4 regions of the Desulfurispirillum alkaliphilum genome follow, and region 3 is predicted to be linked to each of the others. Evidence: riboswitches for the same ligand, from Rfam matches in the RefSeq annotation. Region 3 holds a riboswitch; each other region holds the start of a gene.

Region 1 (5,606 bases), 480 kb from region 3:
CATTTCATCACGGTTGCCCGCTTCCTTTTCGATGATGGAAGCGAGGATCAGGATGTCCATCTTGCTCCATCCGGGGCGCTGGTAGCGCTCAAGGTGCTGGAGCGTCGTGTTGCTCATGCGCTGCACCAGTTGTGTCTCCGCGCTGTGCCGCGAGTAGGCGTAGGTTTCGGGGAAAAGCAGGCCTTCCGGGGTGGAGAAGAGCGCTGATGCTTCCACGGCATCCTGGACAAGCTGGTGGAAGAGGGTGGCGTCGAGGATGGGGTTCTGGTCAACGCTCATGAGGATATCGCGATAGGTTGTTCCTTCGGTGACCGTGAATGAACGCTGATAGGGGATGCCCTGCATGAGTATCGCCGACGCGCCTGCCAGTGATATTTCAGCGGGGAACAGGTACTCTCCGCTTTTCAGGGTGTTGCGGTGCAGGCGATTGTACAGCACAAAGGGGAGCTTTGACGGCAGCACTCCATCCTCTTCGAGGATGGAAGCGATCCGGTTGAGGGACGCGCCACGGGGTATTTCTGTGATAACGGGCTCTGCCAGCGGCAATGGCCTGTGAATGATGGAGGTATAGGCATAATAGCTTAGTGGGGCCCCCAGAAGCAGCAGGGCCAGCACTGTCAGTACAAGGGCTTTCATGTGGGTTTCACCTGATCAGGGGTTCTCTGTGGTTGCCGCAGAAGACGGCGGTCACAGGGGGAACTGGTGGAGTAACCGGCAGGGCGATGATATCTCCGGGGTAAAAAGTATACGCACTTCCCATCTGTCCTGCCAGAGGAAAAAGCATCCCGGAGTCGAAGGGAAGCACTTGTCTGCCTGCTGTCGTCTCCACTTCCAGGGCTTTGGGAGCCGAACACAGAAGGAAGCTCGAAAGCTGTAGCGTCTGCGCAGCATAACAGGGCGAGGCTGCGCACTGGTGGTCTGCCAGCCATGTGAACCCCAGGATACGCATCTGGCTGCTTGAGCCATAGCCGCATCGATTGCCGCAAACCAGGGCAATATGGAGAACTGGTTCACCCATGGAGGGCGCGAGGATATCCGTCCGGAAGTGGGCCGCGGATTTATGGTGGGTGACCTGTCCGTCGCTCTGAAGAAAGTAGATGTTTTCGCTGTAACAGAAGGGAATGCCTTCCAGTGAGGAAATGTCAGAGGTTTCGGGAGTTCTTATCCATTCATGGAAGAGGCTTCCCGCAATGGCCTGGACTCCGGTATGCTCCACCAGTCCGTAGCGCTCAACTTTGCTGCCCTGGCTTCGGAAGTGGAGGAATACCTGGTTGGTATGGTTCATGGGTGCAATTTTCATCGCGCCAAGATACGGGAAATATCGGGGAAAATGCAAGTAATGAGGTAAGCTTTCCCGTCAAGAGGACAGTTTAAAACGAGAACACTACTATAAAAGGACACCCACTTTTGGTGCCGCCTTCCGTGGTTAATCTCCCTTGCCTTACCTTGGCGGGCTTTGCGACCCCCGTGAGCGCAGCGAACGGGGGTGAGACCCTGCCTTTCCATTCGCGGTTCCTTTCGTGCCCTCCGTGCTTTCCATGGTTCACTTCTCCGGTTTCCCTGCCGCCCGCACTCAAGCGCCATGTGTGATGAGCACTTGACATCCCCCCGCTGCACTCTTTAAGCTGTTCGAGCTTTTTTCCGGTGTCCACAGGTGTGGATGAAAAGGGAAGAGGGGTGTAAATCCCCCGCGGACCCGCCACTGTAAGCGACGACAAGGGATCACATGCCACTGGCCACGGGCCGGGAAGGCGATCCGGAGGACGAATCGTGAGCCAGGAGACCTGCCGGAAAGGGTCACTACACTATCCTTCCCGGGTATGGAAGGTGGGTGCTGCAGGTCTATTGCTGAACACAGCCATAACGCCTCCTGCGTCCTCCCCACAACCGGGATACACAGGAGGCATTTTCATGCGTATTGGTTCCTTGTTGTATCCCGCTGCCATCAGTGCATCACTGATGTCCTTTGCAGCGGTATCCGTCCTTGCCGAAGAGGCAGCCCCCGTCAGACTGGAGACCACCGTCGTCACCGCCACCCGCACGGCCCAGACCGTGGATGAAACCCTGGCTTCGGTCACGGTTATCACCCGCGAGGAGATTGAGCGTGGCCAGTACCAGAGCCTGCCCGATTTGCTGGCGACCATTCCGGGGGTGCAGGTGAATCAGGATGGTGGTCTGGGGACAAACACCAGTATCTATCTGCGGGGTACGAGCACCAACCAGACCCTGGTGCTGGTTGACGGTATCCGCATTCGTTCGGCTACTACGGGAGCCGCTTCCCTCCAGTATATTCCCCTCAGTCAGATTGACCGCGTCGAGGTGGTACGCGGTCCCCGCTCCACCCTCTATGGGGCCGATGCCGTGGGTGGGGTTATTCAGGTGTTCACCCGCAGCGGCGAGGCCGGTACGCGGGGCGAGGTCACGGTGGGCGGTGGCAGCCACGGCACTGCTGAAGGGCGGGCCTTTTTTGCCACGGCCAGCGGCAACAGCCACTACAGCCTGGGTATCGGGCACCTGCGCAGTGACGGCATTGATGCCCAGAAGAACGATGTCCCCGACGCTTTTGGCTGGGGCAATACCCCCGATGAACCGGACAAGGATGGCTACCGGGAGGATTCCCTGAGTGTGCGCTTCGGCCATGAGTTTTCACCGGGCAATTCCCTGCAATTCACCGGGTTGCATGCCGAGGGTGAGAGCGAGTATGACGGCACAAGTCAGAACTCTGCCGACTTTATTCAGCAGGCCCTGGGCCTCACCCTGCACCTGCTGCCCACAGATACGCTCAGTGTGACTGCTCAGGCCAGCCAGAGCCAGGATCGTTCAGAAAACTTTCTGGATGGCACTTTCTCCAGCCTCTTTGACACCAAACAACAGCAGTTCAGCGTGCAGGGCGACCTCTTCCTGCGCGACAGCGACGTGCTTACCATCGGTAACGACTACACGAAGGACAAGGTGCGCAGCGACACGGACTACGACGAGCGCAGCCGCGATAACAGCGCCCTTTTCACCCAGTACCAGCTGGAGCATATGAACCACAGCATCCTGGTGGGTGTGCGCTACGACGATAATGAACAGTTCGGCAGCCACACCACGTACAACGCTGGCTATGGCCTGCGCCTTCCCCACGATCTGAAGCTGGACCTGAACTATGGTACGGCCTTCCGCGCCCCCACCTTTAACGAGCTGTACTACCCCGATCCCTGGGGTTGGGGCGGTGGAAACCCCGACCTGAAACCTGAGGAATCAACCAGTTACGAGATTTCGCTGCAGCAGTCCCTGCCGAATGCCTACTGGCGCACCAGTATTTTCCGCACGGAAATTGACAATATGATCAGCGGCTGGCCAGCGGAGAACATCAGTCGCGCCCGCATTGACGGGGTGGAACTGGATGGGGGCTACCGGCTGACCAGCCAGTGGAACATCAGCGCCGCCATTACCCTGCAGGATCCCAAAGACCGGGATTCGGGCAATCTTCTGGCCCGCCGCGCGGAGCAGATGGCGACGGTGAACCTGGATGGCGACTTCGGCAAGGCCCGCGTGGGCGTTACGGCCCAGGGCTTCAGCGAGCGCTACGACGATGGGGCCAACACGGTGCGCCTGCCCGGCTATGGGCTGCTGCACCTGCGGGGCGAGTATGACATTGCCCCCAACTGGCTCTTGCAGGCCCGTATAGAAAACGTTCTGGACAAGGAGTACGAAGAAGTGGCGACCTATAACACCCCCGGCCGCAGCGCCTATCTGTACGCCAGCTACCGCTTCTGATGAACGGCCGGACTGTCACCATACGGGCCCTGCTGGTCCTGCTGTGCCTCACCACCCTCCACTGGTCTGCCGTTGCGGGCCAGTGGACAGATGATATGGGGCGCAGCGTACGGCTGGACAGCCCACCCCAGCGCATTGTCTCCCTGGTGCCCAGTGTGACGGAAATCCTCTTCGCCATCGGGGCCGATGGGCAATTGGTCGGCGTAACTGACTTCTGCGACTATCCCGCCGAGGCGCGCCGCAAACCCCAGATGGGGGCCTACTCGGACCCCAGCCTGGAGGCCATTGTGGCCGCCCGCCCCAACCTGGTCTTCGCTTCGGCGGAGATGCACCGGCCCGGTTTTGTGGAGCGCCTGCAGCGCATGGGCATTGCGGTCTATGTGGTCAATCCCGGCACCATGGCGGAAGTGGTTGCTTCCCTGCGCGGCGTGGGCCGTGTGGCGGGCAGGGCTGCCCAGGCGGAAGAGCTGGCAACGTCCATGGAACAGCGCATCCGCGCGGTGGAGGAGCGGGCTGCCGGTAAGGTGCCGCCCCGTGTGCTCTTCAGCGTTATGGTCAATCCCCTGGTGGTGGCCGGACCCGGCACCATGACCGACGACCTGCTGCGGGTGGCGGGTGGCATCAATGTGGTGCCCGACGGCCCTTCCCGCTATCCCACCTGGGGCATCGAGGGGTTGCTGGCCATCGATCCCGAGGTGATTGTCGCCACGCCCCACACCGCCTATTCCACTTCCCACGAATACTTCCTGGCCTGGCCCCAGCTGCAGGCCGTACAGCAGAACCGCATTGTCAGCATTCACTCCGACTGGGTGCATCGCCCCGGCCCCCGCCTGGTTCAGGGTCTGGAAGCCCTGCACCAGGCCCTGCACGGGAAGGAGTAGGCATATGCTGCGCGCCACCCTGTCCCTCGCGATTCTGTCCCTGGCTCTGCTGCTGAGCCTGGGTATATCCCTGACCACCGGCCCCTACGACATCGGGCCGGGGCAGGTGTGGAGCGCCCTGTTCAGCACGGGTACAGAGGATATTCATCGCACCATCGTGCAGGAAATCCGCCTGCCCCGCAGCCTTTTAGCCCTCCTGGTGGGGGCCGCCCTCTCTGTGGCGGGGGCAGCATTCCAGGCGGTTCTGCGCAATCCTCTGGCCGATCCGTATATTCTGGGAGTTTCCGGTGGTGCCGCCCTGGGAGCCGTCAGCGCCTTTGCCCTCGGCATGTGGCTCACCTTCAGCGTGCCAGCCCTGGCCTTTGGCGGTGCCCTGCTGGCGCTGCTGGTGGTCTATCTGGTGGGGGGCACCCAGCGCACGGCGGCCCCGACCCTGATTCTGGCGGGTGTCATGGTGGGCAGCCTGGCGGCGGCCCTGTTGCTGTTTGTGCTGTGGAGCATGCCCGCCGACAGTGTGCGCGGGGCCATCTTCTGGCTGGCGGGCGACCTGAGCGCCGAAAACACCCGCTGGCTGCTGCCGGGTGCTGTGGGTGTACTGCTGGCCTGTGGTGGATTGTGGCTGATGGCTCCCGCTCTGGATATCTTCACCCAGGGGGAGGAGAGCGCGGCTGACCTGGGCCTGAGTGTGGCCTGGGCGCGGCTGGGGATCTTCTTTGCGGCGGGGCTGCTGACAGCCACGGCGGTGGCACTGGCGGGACTGATCGGCTTTGTGGGGCTGGTGATTCCCCATGTGGTGCGCCTGCTGTGGGGGCCGAACCATCGCTTCCTGCTGCCCGCTTCGGCCCTGCTGGGGGCGACCTTTCTGCTGCTGGCCGACACCATCGCACGCACCATCTTCGCCCCGGCCCAGTTGCCCGTGGGCGTGATCACCGCCATCATCGGCGCTCCCTGCTTCCTCTACCT
Region 2 (5,606 bases), 400 kb from region 3:
GGCAAGGGTTATGGACTGGCCGCCCAGACCGGCGCCCACGATGATGAGTTCACCCATGGGTGCCCTCCAGTGCGATTCCGGCTTCCTGCGCGGCCTGCTCCAGGCAATCCAGGAAGATGCGGCGCACGGCGGGGTTCTGTCCCAGGCCCTCCAGCACCGGAGTCACGGTATAGCCGTCGCCCTGCAGCATGGTGAGCCACGAGTCCTCTTCGTCGCCGGCCATGTCGTTGCGGGCGTGGTCTCCGGCAACGTACATCAGGGGTTTCAGGAGCACGGAGCGCGTTCCGGCGGCGACCAGCTTTTCCTGTACGGTTTCAAAGTCGGGCAGGCCTTCCACCAGGCCAATGCAGACGGGGATGCCATACTGGCGGCGCAGCAGAATTTCCAGCTCGTAGTAGGCGCCCTGGGCCATGTGTTCGTTGCCGTGGCCCATGTAGACCAGGGCGGCTCCGGCGGCGCGGGCGGCGTCGATATCGGGTTTGAGGGCCGCTACCAGGGCGTCAAGCTGCTCACGGTGGTGAAAGGAACCCAGCAGGGGCTTGCCGATGGCGACTTTGGCGAAGGGCTGCAGGTGGGGTTTATGGGCCCTGATGGCGCCCAGGGCTTCCACGCAGGCCGCCAGGTCGCGGTATTCCTCGCCATCGACGATCAGCACGGGCTGCACCACGATGTTGCGGCAGCCTTCATGCTGCAGATCGGCCATGGCGCCCAGCACGTTTTTGACGGCAAAGATCTGCTGGGGAATGTTCGGGTGGTCACGGCGATATGCCGCGTCGGCGGCGCGCTCATGCCACTTGCGGCGGATGAAGTTGGAGGTGAAGGCCAGGCGGACGGGGATGCCGGGATAGCGCTGCTCGATGTCCAGCAGCATGGCCAGGATGGGTTCCAGGGTGGCGGGGTAGGTGGTGCCGAAGGCCGCCAGAACAATGGCGTTTTGGGGAACGGATTCGGGGTGTTTCATGGTCGTATATCCACCAGGTAGTCGCGGTTGATCATGGCTTCATCGAAGGTGGCCATGGTGCTCAGCATACTGAGGGCCGCATCCACAATGCCGAAGGCCAGGGGGCAGCCGGTGCCTTCGCCGAGGCGCATGTCCAGGTGCAGCAGGGGCTCCAGCTGCAGTTCCGCCATAATGCGGACGTAGCCGGGCTCCGCCGAGCGGTGGGAGGGGATCAGGTACTCCCGCACCAGCGGATTGAGGCGGCAGGCCACCAGGGCGGCGGCGGCGGAGATAAAGCCGTCGATCACCACGGGGACTTTACTGTGGGCAGCGCCCAGAAAGCAGCCCACCATGCCCGCCACGTCCAGTCCGCCCACTTTGGACAGTACATCCAGGGGGTCGGCGGGGTCCGGCTGGTGCAGGGCCAGGGCGGCGCTGATGACCTGTTTTTTGCGGGCCAGCGCTTCGTCGGTGATACCGCCCCCTTTGCCCACGGCCTCGTCGGCGCTGGCTCCGGTCAGGGCCATGAAGATGGCGCTGCTGCAGCTGGTGTTGCCGATGCCCATTTCGCCAGTGCCGATCAGGTTATAGCCTTCGTGTGCCAGTTCCTGAACCACCTGGATGCCGGTGAGGACGGCCTGTTCGGCCTCGTGGCGCTCCATGGCCGCTTCTTTGGCGAAGTTGGCGGTGCCGGGGCGCACTTTGCGCGCAATCAGGCCGGGGTGGGATATGTTTGGTTTGATGCCGATATCCACCACGCGCACATCGGCTCCATTGGCGTTACTGAGCACGCAGATGCCCGTCAGGTTTTTGAGCATGTTGATGGTCTGAATGGCGGTGACTTCCTGGGGAGCGCAGGCGATGCCCTCTTCCACGATGCCGTGGTCAGCGGACATGACGATGGTGCACTTTCTGCGGGGGGCGGGGGTGATGGTGCCACTGATGGCGGCCACCTGGGCGGCGATGGATTCCAGCCTGCCCAGGCTGCCCAGGGGTTTGGCCAGGCTGTCGATGCGGGCCTGGGCGGCAGCGCGGATTTCAGCGCTGGGGGCGGTGATGGTGTCGATGATGGGCTTCAGCACGGGTTGCCTCCCGTGGTGTCCGGGGCGGTTCGGGTGGCACCAGGGGAATTCGAGGGAAACATCCGCTGCCATGGCAAGGCTGACAGCGGGATACAAGCAAAAAAAGCTGGCATGAAAAAGCCTCCTGCGTTGTATCCCGGGCAAGCAGGGGAACACAGGAGGTACACGTTGCGAGCAAAACCCGAAAATGTCCGAACCGGCACCCACCTTCCATACCCGGGAAGGGTTGAGTACACAGGTCTGCCGTGCAGCCTGTGTGATTCCGGCAGGTCTCCTGACTTGCGATTCATCCTCCCGATCGCCTTCCCAACCTGAGAGGCCAGTGGCAAAGTGATCCGTCGTCGTCGCTCACAGTGGCGGGTCCGTGGGGGAGTTGCACCCCGCTTCCCTTTTCATCTGACACGGGCAGTGCCAGACACCGGAATCTGTTGCTGTTTCTTTTACCGAAAGCGGGCGTTACTGTCAAAGCCATTCAGTGGGGGCGGAAGAAAAGTGTCTGCATCGGCAACTCTCCTGTCACAGGCACTCGGGAAGCGTGGGCAGGCGTTTGAGCAGAACCTCTCCGCTGGCGCAGTTGATGAAGACTTTACGGCCATTGATGCCTCCGGTTTCCTGGTGGCTGATGGGGTAGCCAAGTTCGCGCAGCAGGGTGAGGGTAACTTCCACATTGAGCTCTCCGACGCTTATCCAGGCGTGACGCCTTGGCTGGTTTGCCATGCGGCTGCCGCCAAAGACGCTGACGGTGAGTTCGTGGGGTTTGACGCCACGGGAGCGGAAGGCGTCATGGAGAAAGCGCACACAGCCATCGGCGTACTTCAGGGGAGTGGTGGTGCTGGCCTGGCCGATGGAGGGCATCAGGGCATGGGTGATGCCGGTGATCTTCAGGCGCGGGCTGTGCATGATCACGCAGACGCAGGAGCCAAGGATGGTGTAGATGGTCTGAGGATGTTCACCGATAAGGGCCTCGGCTGGTTTGAGGCAGATGGCTTGGCTCAGTTTCCGCATGGTGCTTTCCGGTACTCTTGCGTGTTGGAGGTGTGATGCCATTCGTAAGCGTATCCATGAACTTCCCCGGCCACTTGGTGTGCTCCCGGAATGGCGGGAAAAGGTTCAGCAGGCTGCTGAAAAACCCTCATCTGCGGTGTTGCCCGCCGTCGCGCGTCATTGCAACGTACGGGAAGTACGCTTCATTCCACGCTCCGCGAGCGCCTTGCCCCTGAGCATTTTTCAATTGCCTGCGTATTTTTAAGTATTTCAGCAAGCTGTTGCCATCGTGAGGAGTTCCGGGAATTCTCGCACACCAGGCGGGGAATGGCACGGGGAAAATAAAAAAATGGCTGCATGCCTGAATGGCCTGGAAAACGGTACGCTGAATATATTCTGCATTCCTACTGGAAGCATGGGTAAAGAATGGATAATTTGCCATGGAATAAGTTGATAAAAAGATATTGCAGAGACTTTCTCGGAACAGGTACAACACAGGTTCGGGCTCACTGAAAATGAAAGTGGTGAGAGGAACATGCGTATACCTGTGATCTGTATCGTGCTCTGCATGTCCGTGTCGGTGGCTTCTGCTGAGGCCATTTTCTCCTATGGTGCCTTCCGCGACCATGGCTCTGCCATGCTGCTGATTGATGAACAGACGCGCACTATTCTGGATGCCAATCAGGCGGCTGTGGATTTCTACGGTTATGATATTGATACCCTGCGCCGGATGCACATGGGACAGATCAATATTCTGCCCGATGCCTCGGCGCAGCGGGCACTGCAGCTGCATCGTGAAGCGCCTACGCAGTACGCGCACTTTCAGCACCGCCTGGCTTCGGGGGAAATCCGGCAGGTGGAGGTTTTTACCTGGCTGTTTGAGCGACAGGGCCGAAAGGTTCGGCTTTCGACGGTCAGGGATCTCTCCGCTGGCAGTGACCTGATCTACCTGCTGGATCGAGTCTACACCCAGGATCGCTTTGCCGAGCAGATTGCGGGATTCGGGCACTGGACACTGGATCGAAACTCCATGCGGATTTTCCTCACCGAGGGGGCGGCGGCCATACTGGGCATTGGGGACAAGCAGATCTCCTATGACGAATTTCACGCCATGGTGGTGCCCGAGGATCGCATCACCCTGGACCACTTTCACCAGAACCTGCTGGAATTTGGTATGCGCAGTGAACAGACGCTGCAAATTACCCGGGCTGATGGCAAAAGCGCTTTCGTGCGTATCTTTGCCAGTTATGATCCCTTTACCAACGTGCTCACCGGCGTGATCAACGATATCACGGAACACACCCGGACCCTGGATCGTCAGCAGCACCAGGCGACGCTGTTTATCATCGTCCTTGGCGTTCTGGTCGTCGGCCAGTTTGTTATCATTAACCTGCTGATGCATTTTCGCAAACTGCGGAAGCGGGCGGAGAGCAACCTGCAGGAGCGGGAGACGGAACTCTCCTCGCTGGTGGCATCCATGCAGGATATTCTCTTTGTCTTTGACCAGGATGGACACATCCGCAGCTTTCATGCTCCCGATCCCGAGTCGTTGCTCAGCTCGCCGAAAAAGTTCCTGGGGAAACACTTTCAGTCGGTTCTCCCAGCGGCAGTATCCTGCAAGCTGGAGCAGGCCCTGGATGAGGTCAATGCCACCGGCCTTCCCAGTCAGTTTTCCTACAGCCTTGACCTCCATGGTCAGAAACGCCACTACCTGGCGCTGGTAAGCCAGATGCGCGGCAGTGCCAGTGGCAGCTGCGGCTATCTGGCGGTGGTTCGCGATGTCACCACTCAGGAGCAGTCCCGCCACCTGCTGGCTCTGCAGGAAAAGCAGTTCCGCGCGCTGGTGGAAAACACCCAGGACCTGGTTCTCCGCTTTGACCGCGACGGGCGTATTCTCTTTGCCAATATCGCCTTTGAAATGACAACGGGTTTTGCCCGAGAGGATTTCAGCGGAAAGACCCTGCAGCAGATCAGCTTCGCCGATGATATCGAGAAGCTGCTGCGTCTTTCCATTGAGGATGTTTTTACCAGTGGCATCCCCAAAGTCATTGAGTTCAGCTATATGGGTATGGTGGAGCTGCAGTACTTTGAGTGCCAGATTACGCCGGAAATCGATCTGGAGTGTGACATCGTCTTCGATTCTGAGACGGCCCTGTGCTTTGATACGGTGCTGGCGGTGTGTCGTGATATCACCGCCCGCAAGCGCAACGAGGACGGCATCAGACGCTCCCACAGCTTTTTCCTCTCGCTGCTGGACAACTTTCCCACCATGGTCTGGCGTACTGGGCCTGCGGGCCACTACGACTACTTCAACAGCACCTGGCTGGCGTTTATTCCCACCGATGTCAGCACTCCCTTTGAGGGCAACATCAATCAGCTCATTCACCCCGATGACTACGACCGCTACACCGAGGCTTTCTGGAAGGCCTTCCATGCCCGGGAAAACTTTGAACTGGAATACCGGCTGCGCCACCACAGCGGCGAATACCGGGAAATTCTCGACGTTGGACGGCCCATCTACGACCTTGATGATGTTTTCGCTGGGTTTATCGGCACCTGTTATGACATCAGCGAGCGCTTCCGCGCCGAGGAACGGCTGC
Region 3 (5,606 bases):
TCGGGATGGAAGTCCACGTGGTGGGCACCGGGGATTTTCACATAGGGCAGGGTGGTGATGATTTCCGTGTGATAGCACTCCGCCACCTGCTGAATACCGGGCATGATGCACTGCACATCCACCACCATGGCCTCCAGCACGCCGGAGACAATCACCAGCTCCTGGCTGGAAAAGCTGGTGGCGACGGGGACACCCTGGCGCATCAGCAGCTCATTGCCCGTGCAGCAGACCCCAACCAGATTGATCCCTTCGGAACCGGCTGCCAGCGCTTCATGTCGCAGCTGCTTCGCCCAGGTGACAATCTTTTCCGACAGCAGGGGCAGGTGACCGTGCACGGCGATATTGATCTTCTTCGCGTCCAGGACACCCATATTGTACTCCGCCTTGACTGCCGTAGGGGTGCCGAACAGGATATCCTGCAGATCCGTGGACATGTGCAGACCGGAATACCCATCCACCAGTCCCATGCGCAGGCCACCCAGCAACAGGTTCAGCGGGTCGGCGTCACAGCCCATGGCCGTCCTGGTCACAGACTGGGCGATTTCCAGGTGCGCGTTGACGGGCAGCAGCCCAAGTTCCTCCCACTTGGCAACAGACTTCTTCTGTCCACGATACCGCAGCCAGTTGAGGACACCTGTCTGCTGCTGAAAGTCCTCCAGCGCCTTCAGGGCAACCGCCCTGGCAATTTCATTCACCTCGCGCCCATGGGTTTCAATGCCCAAACCATCGGCAACGCGCAGCAGCTTCTGGGGATCACGGATTTCGTAGGGCGCCTTGCCCTCTGCGGCTTCCAGCAGAGCCAGGGCAACTTCACGGCCATGTTCGGCATGGGGAGCCGCGCCTTCGGTCAGTTTCATCAGAAAATTGCGGGCCACGATGGTATCCAGGGAGGCTCCGCAAATTCCCCGCTGGGGGCCTTTTCCATTGGGCGCAATGCGGCAGGGGCCCTCCAGGCAGTGGTTACAGCAAACGCCTGTAGCGCCAAAACCGCAGGCGGTATGGGCATCGGCCCGATCAAAGGCCGTTTCCACACCTTCCTGGCGCGCTTTGGTCAGCAGCTGCTGCACGGCCGGATCCATACTCACTTCTTCGACGGTACGTGCTTTCTTCATGGCGTAACCTCCAGATTTTGAAGAGAAATCGAGTTACGCATCATCTAGCACAGACACCAAAGGGAAAAATGTCACCGGCACGACACTTGTGGGGATTTTTTGCAAGCGGCTACAGGGAGGGGGAATCCGCCGTGCTCTCCAGAAAATACGCGGGCTGAAGGATGAGGATTTTCCGGCTGCGGGTTCGCAGAATGCCTTTGTTCTCCAGCTGTCGCAGCTGGGAACTGACCGTCTGCCGCGTGCTGCCAATGGCCGTGGCAATCTGCTCCTGGGTCAGACCCATATCCAGGAGAATACCTTCGCGCACCGGCTCTCCACTGCGGCGAATGGCTTCAGCCAGGTAGTGCATGAGCCGCTTGTCCACCTCGCGGAATGCCAGGTTTTCAATAATATTTACCGTATTTTTCAGGGCATCACCCAGGATGGCCACCACACTGAGCATAAAGGCCGGGTTCTGCTCCATGATTTCGCGAAAATCGCTGACATGCACCAGGGCAATCTGGGTCTGCGCGGCCATGGCCATGCCGAACCCCCGCGCATGACCGCTGTAGACACCGCCGCGCTGCAAAACGGATATGGTGAATTCCTTGCCGTTGGGGCAGCTCAGGAAGATGCGCACACTGCCCTGCAACACCATGTAGATAAAGTCGGGAGCCTCGTGAGGGCCGAAGAGGATGCCATTTTTGTCAGCTGTTCGCCGTTGACATCGCTCCAGGTAAGTGTCAAGCAGATCGGCGGGCAGCTCCGCCATATTCTTCATGGTGTGAAAACCCGAGTCGCTTTTGCCGCCGCGCACACGAAACCTCCTGCCTCTGCCTTCAGAAGACCGTACAGTGACACAGGCCGCCGGAGGAATCAACCACGGAACACGCAGACACGTGCGGGCTATCTCCTCTGCATATTCTGGCAACAGCAGCCATACCGGCTCCCGGATGGGATATCTGGGTTCTGCAGGTTCGCAGAGCCTATGGCAGCTCCTCTGCTGGCACGAGGGCTTCATTCAGAAAATTCACCAGCTGCCGCACCAGTTCCGGTGCCAGCGGCACATCCGGATTTTCATAGGAAATCCGCTGCGCCTGCGGATCGTCTTCAACCAGCTTGAGAATATGATTCATGCCGGGAATCACATGAAGCCGCGCGTCGGGATTCGCCGCCTGAAGCGCCTGAGCCTCAGCGACCGGCACCTGCATGTCGGTCTGCCCATGGAAGATGGCAACGGGAGTACTCAGTTTCTGCAGCTCCTCGGCAGGCTGGTAAGGAAACCAGGAGATCAGGTATGGCTGCACACTCTCACGGAACAGAAGGGCCAGTTCCTGCGGCACAACCGGCACCGTCTCCCCCATTTCGAGGGACCGGATAATCGCCGCCGCTGCACGCTCAAGATCCGTCGGCAAAAGCCCGGAAACTGGTGGCGCAGCAGATCTGCGGCACTTCCTGACGGGCTGGCAAGGGTGACACGGGCGCAGTGTGGCTGCTGCTGAGCTGCCAATATGCCGATCAGGGCTCCCTCGCTGTGACCGATAACCACAACACAGTCAAAACGCGAATCGGCGACAAGCATTTCCATCCAGCTGGCGGCATCCTGAACATAGGTGTCCAGCCGTAGCTGCGACTCATCCAGTGCCGCCTGGTTGCTGGCCCCGATGCCCCGCTTGTCATAACGCACGGAAGCATAGCCCGCACGCGCCAACTCCTCAGCCAGCATCTTCAGACTGTTGTTTCGCCCCGGCAGCCCCACGGTGTTTCCGTCGCGATCCGTGGGACCGGAACCAGCAATAATCAGCGCCACCGCCGCCGTTTTCCCCGCCGCTTCCGGCAACTGCAGGGTACCGCGCAGCGTACCCGTGGCAGTCTGCAGGTGAATATCCACCGCGTGGCTCCCAGCGGACACTTCGGCGTAAACTCCCAGGATCACTGAGAACACCAACAGAAAACGCAACACTTGTACACGGCGACCTGAAAAACTCAGAGAGCCCATGACACCTCCAGGCAAACATGCCTCCTAAGAAAATTCACCATACCTTCCTCCGTTGAGAATGTCCATGCCCGCAGAAGGCAGAACCACCAAAGCGTGACTCCAGGAATGGCACGCCATTCCAATTGCATTTTACCGGTTGACCTGCCATGCCAGAGTGCGGTATCCATAGAGACAGATGAGGGCAGATCCCGTATTACTGGTGAAAACCCTCCCTCCCATTACAGATTCGAGAGCAGGAAACGGAAGACGGTGAAAATCCGTCGCGGACGCGCCGCTGTAACCGGACACATGCTGCATGGTCACTGGATAGTTATCTGGGAAGGCCATGGAGCGAAAAAAGCCGGAAGCCAGAAGACGCCCTGTTCTCAGGCCTGACAGCACCTCGCGCCAGGGTGTAGAGCAGGGGTACACGAATTCTGCTCATGGCTGAACACCGCTGCAGATTCGCGATAACTCTTCCTTACACCCATTTCCTGCCAGCAGGGGATGGGTTTTGCGTTTTCTGCGTGTATGTCCGTCATCGGGAATATGCACGCTGAGCGCTGTCAGTGCCTTTACTTTGGGTACCAATTCCAGAAAAGGAGCTGACTATGCTGACGCACACACTTGGATTTCCCCGTATGGGTTCACGCCGTGAACTGAAAACCATTCTTGAAGCCTACTGGAAGGGAACAGCCACCCTGGAGAGCCTTCAGGCCGATGGCCGCGTTCTGCGCCGTCTGCACTGGCAACTTCAGAGGCGCGCCGGTATTGACCTGGTGCCCGTAGGAGATTTCTCCTTTTACGACCACATGCTCGACATGATCGCCATGGTGGGTGCAGTACCTGAACGCTTCCGCCGGGAAGGTGAACAGGCAGACCTGGATACGCGCTTCTTTATGGCACGTGGAGTGAGGGGCAATGCGAGTGCTCCAGCCATGGAAATGACGAAATGGTTCAATACCAATTATCACTATATCGTGCCGGAGTTCTTTCCAAAGCAGCAGTTCCGGCTCTCCAGCAGTGATCTTTTTGATCACCTTGAAGAGGCGATCCAGGCAGGTTTTCCCGCCAAGCCCGTACTCCCCGGCCCCTTCACATTTCTGGCCCTGGGCAAGGAGACGGTGGAAGGTTTTGACCGCTGGCAGCATCTGGATGCCCTCGTCTCAGTGTACGAGACTATTCTCACCCGACTTGCCGCTTGCTGCCAGTGGATTCAACTGGATGAGCCCATCCTGGCCAGTGATCTCCCCAGGGCGGCCCGTGCTGAATTCACGGCCGTATACAAGCGCCTGCAAAACGCGGCAAACCCGGCGCGGATACTGGTAGCCACCTATTTTGGCGGCCTGGAAGAAAACCTGGAACTGGCTCTGGATCTGCCTGTCGCTGGCCTGCATGTCGACATGGTAAGCGCGCCGGATCAGCTGCCCGCCCTCCTGAGCCAGTGGCCAACATCCAGGTATCTCTCTCTGGGGCTGGTGGACGGCCGCAATGTGTGGCGCACCGATCTTGACCAGGCACGCGAGGTAGCCGAATACGCGTCACAGTGGATTGGCGAAGAGCAGGTCATGCTGGGAACCTCCTGCTCTTTACTCCATGTTCCCGTTGACCTTGAACTGGAGCATGAGCTGGATCCGGAAATTTTCAACTGGCTTGCCTTTGCCCGCCAGAAGTGCGGCGAACTGAATCTGCTGCGCTCCGCCCTTGCCGGCAAACCAGTCGCGGCATCCTTCGAGGAGAATCGCCAGGCGTTGGCGGCACGGGCAGGCAGCAAACGCGTCAGGCGTCAATCCGTACGACACCAGATGGAAGCCCTCACCCCCGAAATCTCTGTGCGTCAGGAGACCTCTGATCAGCGGCGCCTCGCCCAGAGTGAACGTTTCAACCTGCCCCTGCTGCCGACTACGACCATAGGATCTTTCCCGCAGACACCGGAAATCCGGGCAGTCCGTCATCGCTTCCGCCAGGGGCACATAACCGCGGAAGATTATCAACAGACGATCAAGGAATACATCTGTCAGGTCATTGACTTCCAGGAAGAGTCCGGCCTTGATGTTTTTGTGCATGGAGAATTCGAACGTACCGACATGGTGGAGTACTTTGCTGAGCACCTGGAGGGTTTCTGTTTTACCCGCCACGGCTGGGTACAGAGCTATGGCAGCCGCTGCGTCAAACCACCGGTTCTCTACGGCGACGTGGAGCGACCGCATCCCATCAGCGTACAATGGACCCAGTATGCTCAATCCCTGACAGGAAAACCGGTCAAAGGTATGCTTACCGGCCCGGTAACCCTGCTGAACTGGAGTTTTGTACGCGACGATCAACCACGCCGCGAGACGTGCCTGCAACTGGCTCTTGCCATGCGCGCTGAAGTGCTTGATCTGGAAGAGGCTGGTATAGGAATCATCCAGGTTGATGAAGCCGCTTTGCGCGAAGGACTTCCCCTGCGACGGGAACAGTGGCGCGACTCTCTTTCCTGGGCTGTTGATGCCTTTCGACTGACCACCTCAGGAGTCCGGAAGCACACACAGATTCAC
Region 4 (5,606 bases), 820 kb from region 3:
CTGACTTTGATCCAGGTGGCGCTTCGCCTCGTGCAGTGCCGTAATATCAATGGCCGTCGTCACGACCATTGAGGGCTCAGGGATATCGTGAAAAAAGAGGGGCTCACTGTTGCACAGCAACCAGGTAACCTGTTGATTTTGATGTACAACACCCATAACCACATTGCGCTGGGGAAGCCCAGTGCGCAGGGCTTTCTGGGTCGGACGTTCCTCACTGGGAAAATCCGAACCGTCTGGATAGATAGCTGGGCGATTCAGTCGGGTCATGCTGCTTCCCAGCAACTGACCAGGCTCAAGACCCAGTATGCGTTCAATAGCAGGATTACAGGAAACAATGGTGCCATCAGCCTGCTGAATTGTCACCCCCTCGTTCATAACCCCGATAACGGCCCGATAGCGCTCTTCGCTCTCGCGCAGCGCGTCCTCGGATGCCTTGCGCCGGGTGATATCCTGGCACGTTGCCAGCACGGTCAATTTCCCGTTAATGGTGATGGTCTTCAGGGTCACCTCTTCCCAGAGGGGGAGACCGCTGACATGATGGCGTTTCCACTCCACACACAGGGAACCTTCTGCGACGGCTCTGCGCACCAGCTCTCTGGCGTCAGCCAAGGAATACGGTGACGCACTCCAAGAAGACTCTGCGTTGAGATCAGCAGTGGCAGCTACGCCAGAGGATTCCAGTGCCGCCGAATTGGCATCCAGGATTTCCGCTGTAACGGGATGGAAAATGAGCACCCTGGCGCTCAGACTGTCCAGCAGTTCACGATAGAGGCGCTTTTGGGAAGCCAGCCGCAGACTCAGCTGAATATGCAAAGCTCCAAGAACTGCCGCCAGCAGCAGCAGTACCGTAAGAGTCGGAAGCGCGAAGGGATGATACTGGCGCAGGTGTTCACAGGAAAAAACAGCCGGTGGTGGGGTGGCACTGGCAGCGGCAGGGAGAAAAACCCAAAGAAGAAATGCGGCGAAGGTGACTACGAATATACGACTCACGAAAAAACGAAGTACCATAACCACCCACTATTGAGAACTCTCGACAGTTTGTAACAGATTATGCCGCTCACCACAACTTCTAACAGATTGACGAAATACCTCACATCAGCAGGCAATCGAAAATACACCGCTGCCGGACGTGGACAAATCGCGGAAAGAGGTGGAGTCTCCTGCATAGCAGTGACGAGCAATGCCAGGCAACGCAGCTGATGGGTGCTTTACCGTTGCGGAACACTATGAACGCAGAGCTTGCCGCCACGGCAGAGGCAAATACAAACCAAAAGCCAGGAAGGGCGGGAGTCTGCGGACCCAAAGTCGTGGAAGCCACTCACGCGTACAGTGAGGACAAAGTCAAGGGACGGCATCTTTCATCCTGATTCGGTTGCGAAAGCTGCGCTGTGGTGTTCTCTCAGTGGTGGTGCAGGAGCTGGTGAGGTACCAGTGAGTGGGGCTTTTCCTGTCCATGGGCGCACATCAACCCTTCATCGGCCATAATCGCTCGGGGTTCGCCATCGGCCACGATAGCACCATCATCTATCAGGATCACCCTGGTACAGACCTCCAGAATCAGCTCCAGGTCGTGGGAAGCCAACAGCATGGCGTGGCGAGAGCGTTGCAGCAGACCGATAAGCTGGCGGCGAGAGCGTATATCGAGACTGGCACTGGGCTCATCATAGAGCACCAGACGGGGCTCCATGGCCAGAGCACCGGCGATGGCAACCATGCGCTTCTGGCCCACGGAAAGATGGTGCACCGCCTTCTGGGCAAACGCGGATGTTCCCGTCCGCTCCAGAGCGTCAGCTACCCGCTTTTCCACAGTGACATTATCCAGCCCCATGTTGCGAGGACCAAATGCCACATCTTCACGAACTGTCGGGCAGAAGAGCTGATCGTCGGACTGCTGAAAGACCAAAGCCATGTCAGGATGAAACTGCCCGATTCGCAATGGCTTTCCCATAAAGTCAATACAGCCCTGCTCTGCCGCGAGAATACCGCTGATCAGCAGAAACAACGTACTCTTCCCTGCTCCGTTGGGCCCGATCACACCGACTTTTTCTTCAGGCAGAACTTCCAGATTCAGAGCTCTGATGACATGGGGCGTATCGGGATAGGAGAAGCACAGCCCTTCAATACGCAGTACCGGAGTATGAGATTCAGCCATGGGAATATCCTGCCTGTAATTGAAGAAATATAATAAACGCGCAGACCACAAGCACCAGCCCCAGCAACACCAGGTGGCGCCAGGGAGGAAACGGGTGACCTGTCGGTCTGCCCAGGTGGTAGCCACGCAGGATCATCGCCTGGTAGACCCGCTGGGAACGCTCATGGCTGCGCAGAAACAGACTGCCCCACAGCCAGGCCATGGTGCGCAGTGACAGAAGTGACCATGGTTTTATCGAGTAACCGCGCAGGGTCATGGCGGTGGTCATGCGTCCATGGTCATCGGCAATGACATGGAAATACCTCAGCACAAGCCCGGCCATATCGGCCATCACCGGCGGCAGCCCCAGGGACTTCAAGGTATTTATTGTTACCTCCAGGGGCATGGTTCCTATCATCGCGAACACCACCATCATGATGGCATAAAAGCGGGCCGCAATCAAAAGAGCGGCGTGCGTCCCCTCACGGGAGACACTGACCATCCCGAGATCCAACAGCACCGTCTGGCCACCAGCAAAGGGGAGGAAAATCACCATGGCCACAATAATGAACGATGGCAGACGCAGACGGTTGAAGAGGGCCATTGGCCCAAGGCCCGCCAGCACTGAACACGCAAACCCAACCCCCAGAATCAGTGGCAGCAAATGCAGCGCTTTGACAAAGGAAAAGCTGAAGGCCAGCACCAGGGCAGCCAGCAAACGACAACGCGGATCCCAACGGTGGAGAAAACAAAAACACCCCATGGATCGTGCTATGCCTCCATGTTTTCGTCGAGCAGCGCAGGGCTGGTTCGCTGAAAATAGTGCACCAGCCAGGCACAGAAGGCACCCTCCAGGAGGACTAAAGGAATATGCACCAGCACCAGGACGAGCAGAGCCGCCCGTTCAGCGGCAGCGTCTATATGTACTGGCATCCACAGGAGTACGGTTGATGCAAAAATGATGACTGCCAGCACCGACCCCAGGGAGCCCACAAAAAAAGCCAGTCCGAGATACAGGTGGTTGCCGCCACGCATGGCCACAGGACGCATCATCCGATAAACCCCACTGGCCACCAGTGCAGGAATACCAATGATCAGGGAATTTATGCCTATGGTGGTCAGCCCGCCATGGCCCAGCATGATTGCCTGCAGAAAAATGGCGATGACCACCGCTGGCAGCGCGTAATAGCCCAGCATAACACCCAGTATGCCACTGAGCATAAGGTGCGCGCTGGTGGGAGGGATGGGAATATGCACAGTGGAGAGGACGAAGAAAGCTGCCGTAAACAGCGCCGCGCGGGGAATCCCTTCCCGGGGGTCTGCCATGCGGTTGATTCTTGCCACTGCCACCGCCGTCAGGCCAATAGTGAGCGCAAAGGCTCCAACAGTTACCGGCAGTGGCAATATGCCGTCAGGAATATGCATGACTCTTCTTTCCTTTGCGGAAATAGAGCGCCGTTCCCACAGCACCCCAGACGACCAGGCCGAACATGAGAAGGGTGCGCAGTCTTCCTGTTTCTGTACGGGAAGTAATGGTAATATCCTCATCGCCCAGATCAACATGGATCATGGCCCCATGGCCCGCCTGTCGCAGCTGAATGCTCCAGGTACCTGAAATCTGCTGATCCGGGGTAACGCGCACATGCCCCTGCTCATCGGCCACAGTGGTCAGCCAGGGCGTGCGGGGATTCTGAGGCGAAAAGACCACCACCTGGGCGCCAGCCATGGGCGTGCCATCCTCATAGATAGCTTCCACGAAGATCACCCTCTGGATTTCCGTACGGGTAACCACACCATGGGCATGGGCAATACCCGAGCTCAACAGAAAAGCACAGAGAACCAGCAGGGCAAACCGCATTGACACGGTAGTGCCCGAAACGATTACCATCGGTGATATTCCGGAATATCTGGGGGAACAACAAGAGCTCGCACTGGACATAAAAAAGCCTCCTGGGATCTGCCCCGGATACGGAAGAACCCAGAAGGCGTCGTGGCTGTTAACCCCAACGTCTCTGCGCACCCGCCTTCCATACCCGGGAAGGGTCGTGTGTACTTTCCGGCAGGTCTCCTGGCTTGCGAATCATCCTCCAGATCGCCTTCCCGGCACGGGCCAGTGGCTTGTGATCCATCGTCATCGCTTACAGTGGCGGGTCCGCGGGGGATTTGCACCCCTCTTCCCTTTTCACCCGGATACGGGCACCGAAAATGAGAACTAAACGTGTTTACGGTACCTGTACCCATTTGTCAAGATACCTGCCATTGCACCTCTTCAGCAGTGACTCAGTGCCATTGGACACTGCAGTGTCCTTCGCCGGCATGACCCACATGCATACCCTGAAGCTTCAGTCTGTCAGCGCCAGCGGCGAAAACAGCAAAGCCGATACCTTCGAGATTCACATCATCGTCAGCATCCTTGTCGGCTCTGCCGAATATATGATCAAAGTGAAACGTCATTTCCAGATCACCGTCTTCGTCCTTACTGACAAATCCTTTGCGCTCATCACCCACAAATTCGCCACAGCGATAGGTGGCAACGTCATCGGAAGTTATCTGAAAGCTGACACTGCGACCATCCTTCCGGGCGGTGCCAATCAGCACCATAGACGCTCCCTTGAGCATGCCCGACTCCGCCTTGACAACCTGCCAGGAAAGGGCATTGTAGTGACCAGGCGTGACGTTCTCAACGACACCTACCAGCACTGGTGGCTCTTCCACGCTGCCGCGGGCCAGGTCAACCACATGAACCCCTTCCAGGGAAGCCTTGGCGCTGTAGGTGATGGCATCGGCCACCTCGGGGTCAAAGGGCGGGGTAGTCTGGTAGGCCGTGATATTCTGGAGCACCACAAAGGCGTGGTCAAAATTCAGCTGCCAGCCATCCTTGGTGAGTTTCGGACTCATAAACCCCTCGGTTATCAGTTCTTCGCCATTGGCAAAGAATTTCAGCGTTCCGGCAGAAGCCATGCTGAAGCATGACAGCAGCGCCAGGGTGCTGGCCAGGAAAAGCCCGGTAGATCGCATTGTTTTCTTCATGGAAAATCTCCCTGCAACGTGCATATACACGGTATTTCCTGCCACAACTACGCTTTATCGCTCGAAAAAGTCAAGAAAAATATTACGAAATTTATTTTCGTGTCACCCCGTAGTATTCATAAAAATCGGTTTCATTTTGGTTTTGTCACTTCATGCGCTATATTGCGGGGAACTGACGCGTGGAGGAGAGATGACCAGATACAGAATCAGAAGGCAGGTACTTGTTCCTCTGACCCTCACCTTTATTGTGCTTGTCAGCGCTTTCGTGTACGCCAGCTACCAGATTCGCCTCGATGATTATGCAAACAGCCTTGATAACCGGTATCAGCGGGTGCAGAGTATTCTCACCAGCCTGCTGCAGAATCGTAGTCTTACCATGCTCTCCATTACCGAGTTCATCGCTGACCGTCACCGCTTTCAGGAGGCAATGATCCAGAAGGATCGC

The links. Region 3 has a riboswitch for cobalamin ahead of metE (5-methyltetrahydropteroyltriglutamate--homocysteine S-methyltransferase). Riboswitches for the same ligand answer to the same signal wherever they lie in the genome.
Region 1: it holds a riboswitch for cobalamin, as region 3 does, so the genes downstream of both, ACZ46I_RS09260 (TonB-dependent receptor domain-containing protein) here and metE (5-methyltetrahydropteroyltriglutamate--homocysteine S-methyltransferase) in region 3, are expected to answer to the same signal.
Region 2: it holds a riboswitch for cobalamin, as region 3 does, so the genes downstream of both, cobT (nicotinate-nucleotide--dimethylbenzimidazole phosphoribosyltransferase) here and metE (5-methyltetrahydropteroyltriglutamate--homocysteine S-methyltransferase) in region 3, are expected to answer to the same signal.
Region 4: it holds a riboswitch for cobalamin, as region 3 does, so the genes downstream of both, ACZ46I_RS10805 (hypothetical protein) here and metE (5-methyltetrahydropteroyltriglutamate--homocysteine S-methyltransferase) in region 3, are expected to answer to the same signal.

Annotation. Positions count from the first base shown of each region.
Region 1 covers NZ_AP042405.1:2,051,312-2,056,917, reverse strand. Annotated here, with positions in the region: gene mltG (endolytic transglycosylase MltG) at 1-636, opposite strand, end outside; gene ACZ46I_RS09265 (hypothetical protein) at 644-1,285, opposite strand; cobalamin riboswitch at 1,626-1,806, shown strand; gene ACZ46I_RS09260 (TonB-dependent receptor domain-containing protein) at 1,912-3,762, shown strand; gene ACZ46I_RS09255 (cobalamin-binding protein) at 3,762-4,643, shown strand; gene ACZ46I_RS09250 (FecCD family ABC transporter permease) at 4,648-5,606, shown strand, end outside.
Region 2 covers NZ_AP042405.1:1,971,493-1,977,098, forward strand. Annotated here, with positions in the region: gene cobA (uroporphyrinogen-III C-methyltransferase) at 1-57, opposite strand, end outside; gene ACZ46I_RS08890 (sirohydrochlorin cobaltochelatase) at 50-961, opposite strand; gene cobT (nicotinate-nucleotide--dimethylbenzimidazole phosphoribosyltransferase) at 958-2,019, opposite strand; cobalamin riboswitch at 2,270-2,460, opposite strand; gene ACZ46I_RS08900 (chemotaxis protein CheD) at 2,539-3,027, opposite strand; gene ACZ46I_RS08905 (PAS domain S-box protein) at 3,542-5,606, shown strand, end outside.
Region 3 covers NZ_AP042405.1:1,574,820-1,580,425, reverse strand. Annotated here, with positions in the region: gene cooS (anaerobic carbon-monoxide dehydrogenase catalytic subunit) at 1-1,112, opposite strand, end outside; gene ACZ46I_RS07130 (Crp/Fnr family transcriptional regulator) at 1,222-1,908, opposite strand; gene ACZ46I_RS07125 (alpha/beta fold hydrolase) at 2,078-2,398, opposite strand; gene ACZ46I_RS07120 (alpha/beta hydrolase) at 2,383-3,027, opposite strand; cobalamin riboswitch at 3,295-3,468, shown strand; gene metE (5-methyltetrahydropteroyltriglutamate--homocysteine S-methyltransferase) at 3,681-5,606, shown strand, end outside.
Region 4 covers NZ_AP042405.1:2,398,755-2,404,360, forward strand. Annotated here, with positions in the region: gene ACZ46I_RS10785 (PAS domain S-box protein) at 1-1,008, opposite strand, end outside; gene ACZ46I_RS10790 (energy-coupling factor ABC transporter ATP-binding protein) at 1,400-2,152, opposite strand; gene cbiQ (cobalt ECF transporter T component CbiQ) at 2,145-2,894, opposite strand; gene cbiM (cobalt transporter CbiM) at 2,903-3,556, opposite strand; gene ACZ46I_RS10805 (hypothetical protein) at 3,543-4,019, opposite strand; cobalamin riboswitch at 4,173-4,350, opposite strand; gene ACZ46I_RS10810 (hypothetical protein) at 4,412-5,161, opposite strand; gene ACZ46I_RS10815 (ATP-binding protein) at 5,352-5,606, shown strand, end outside.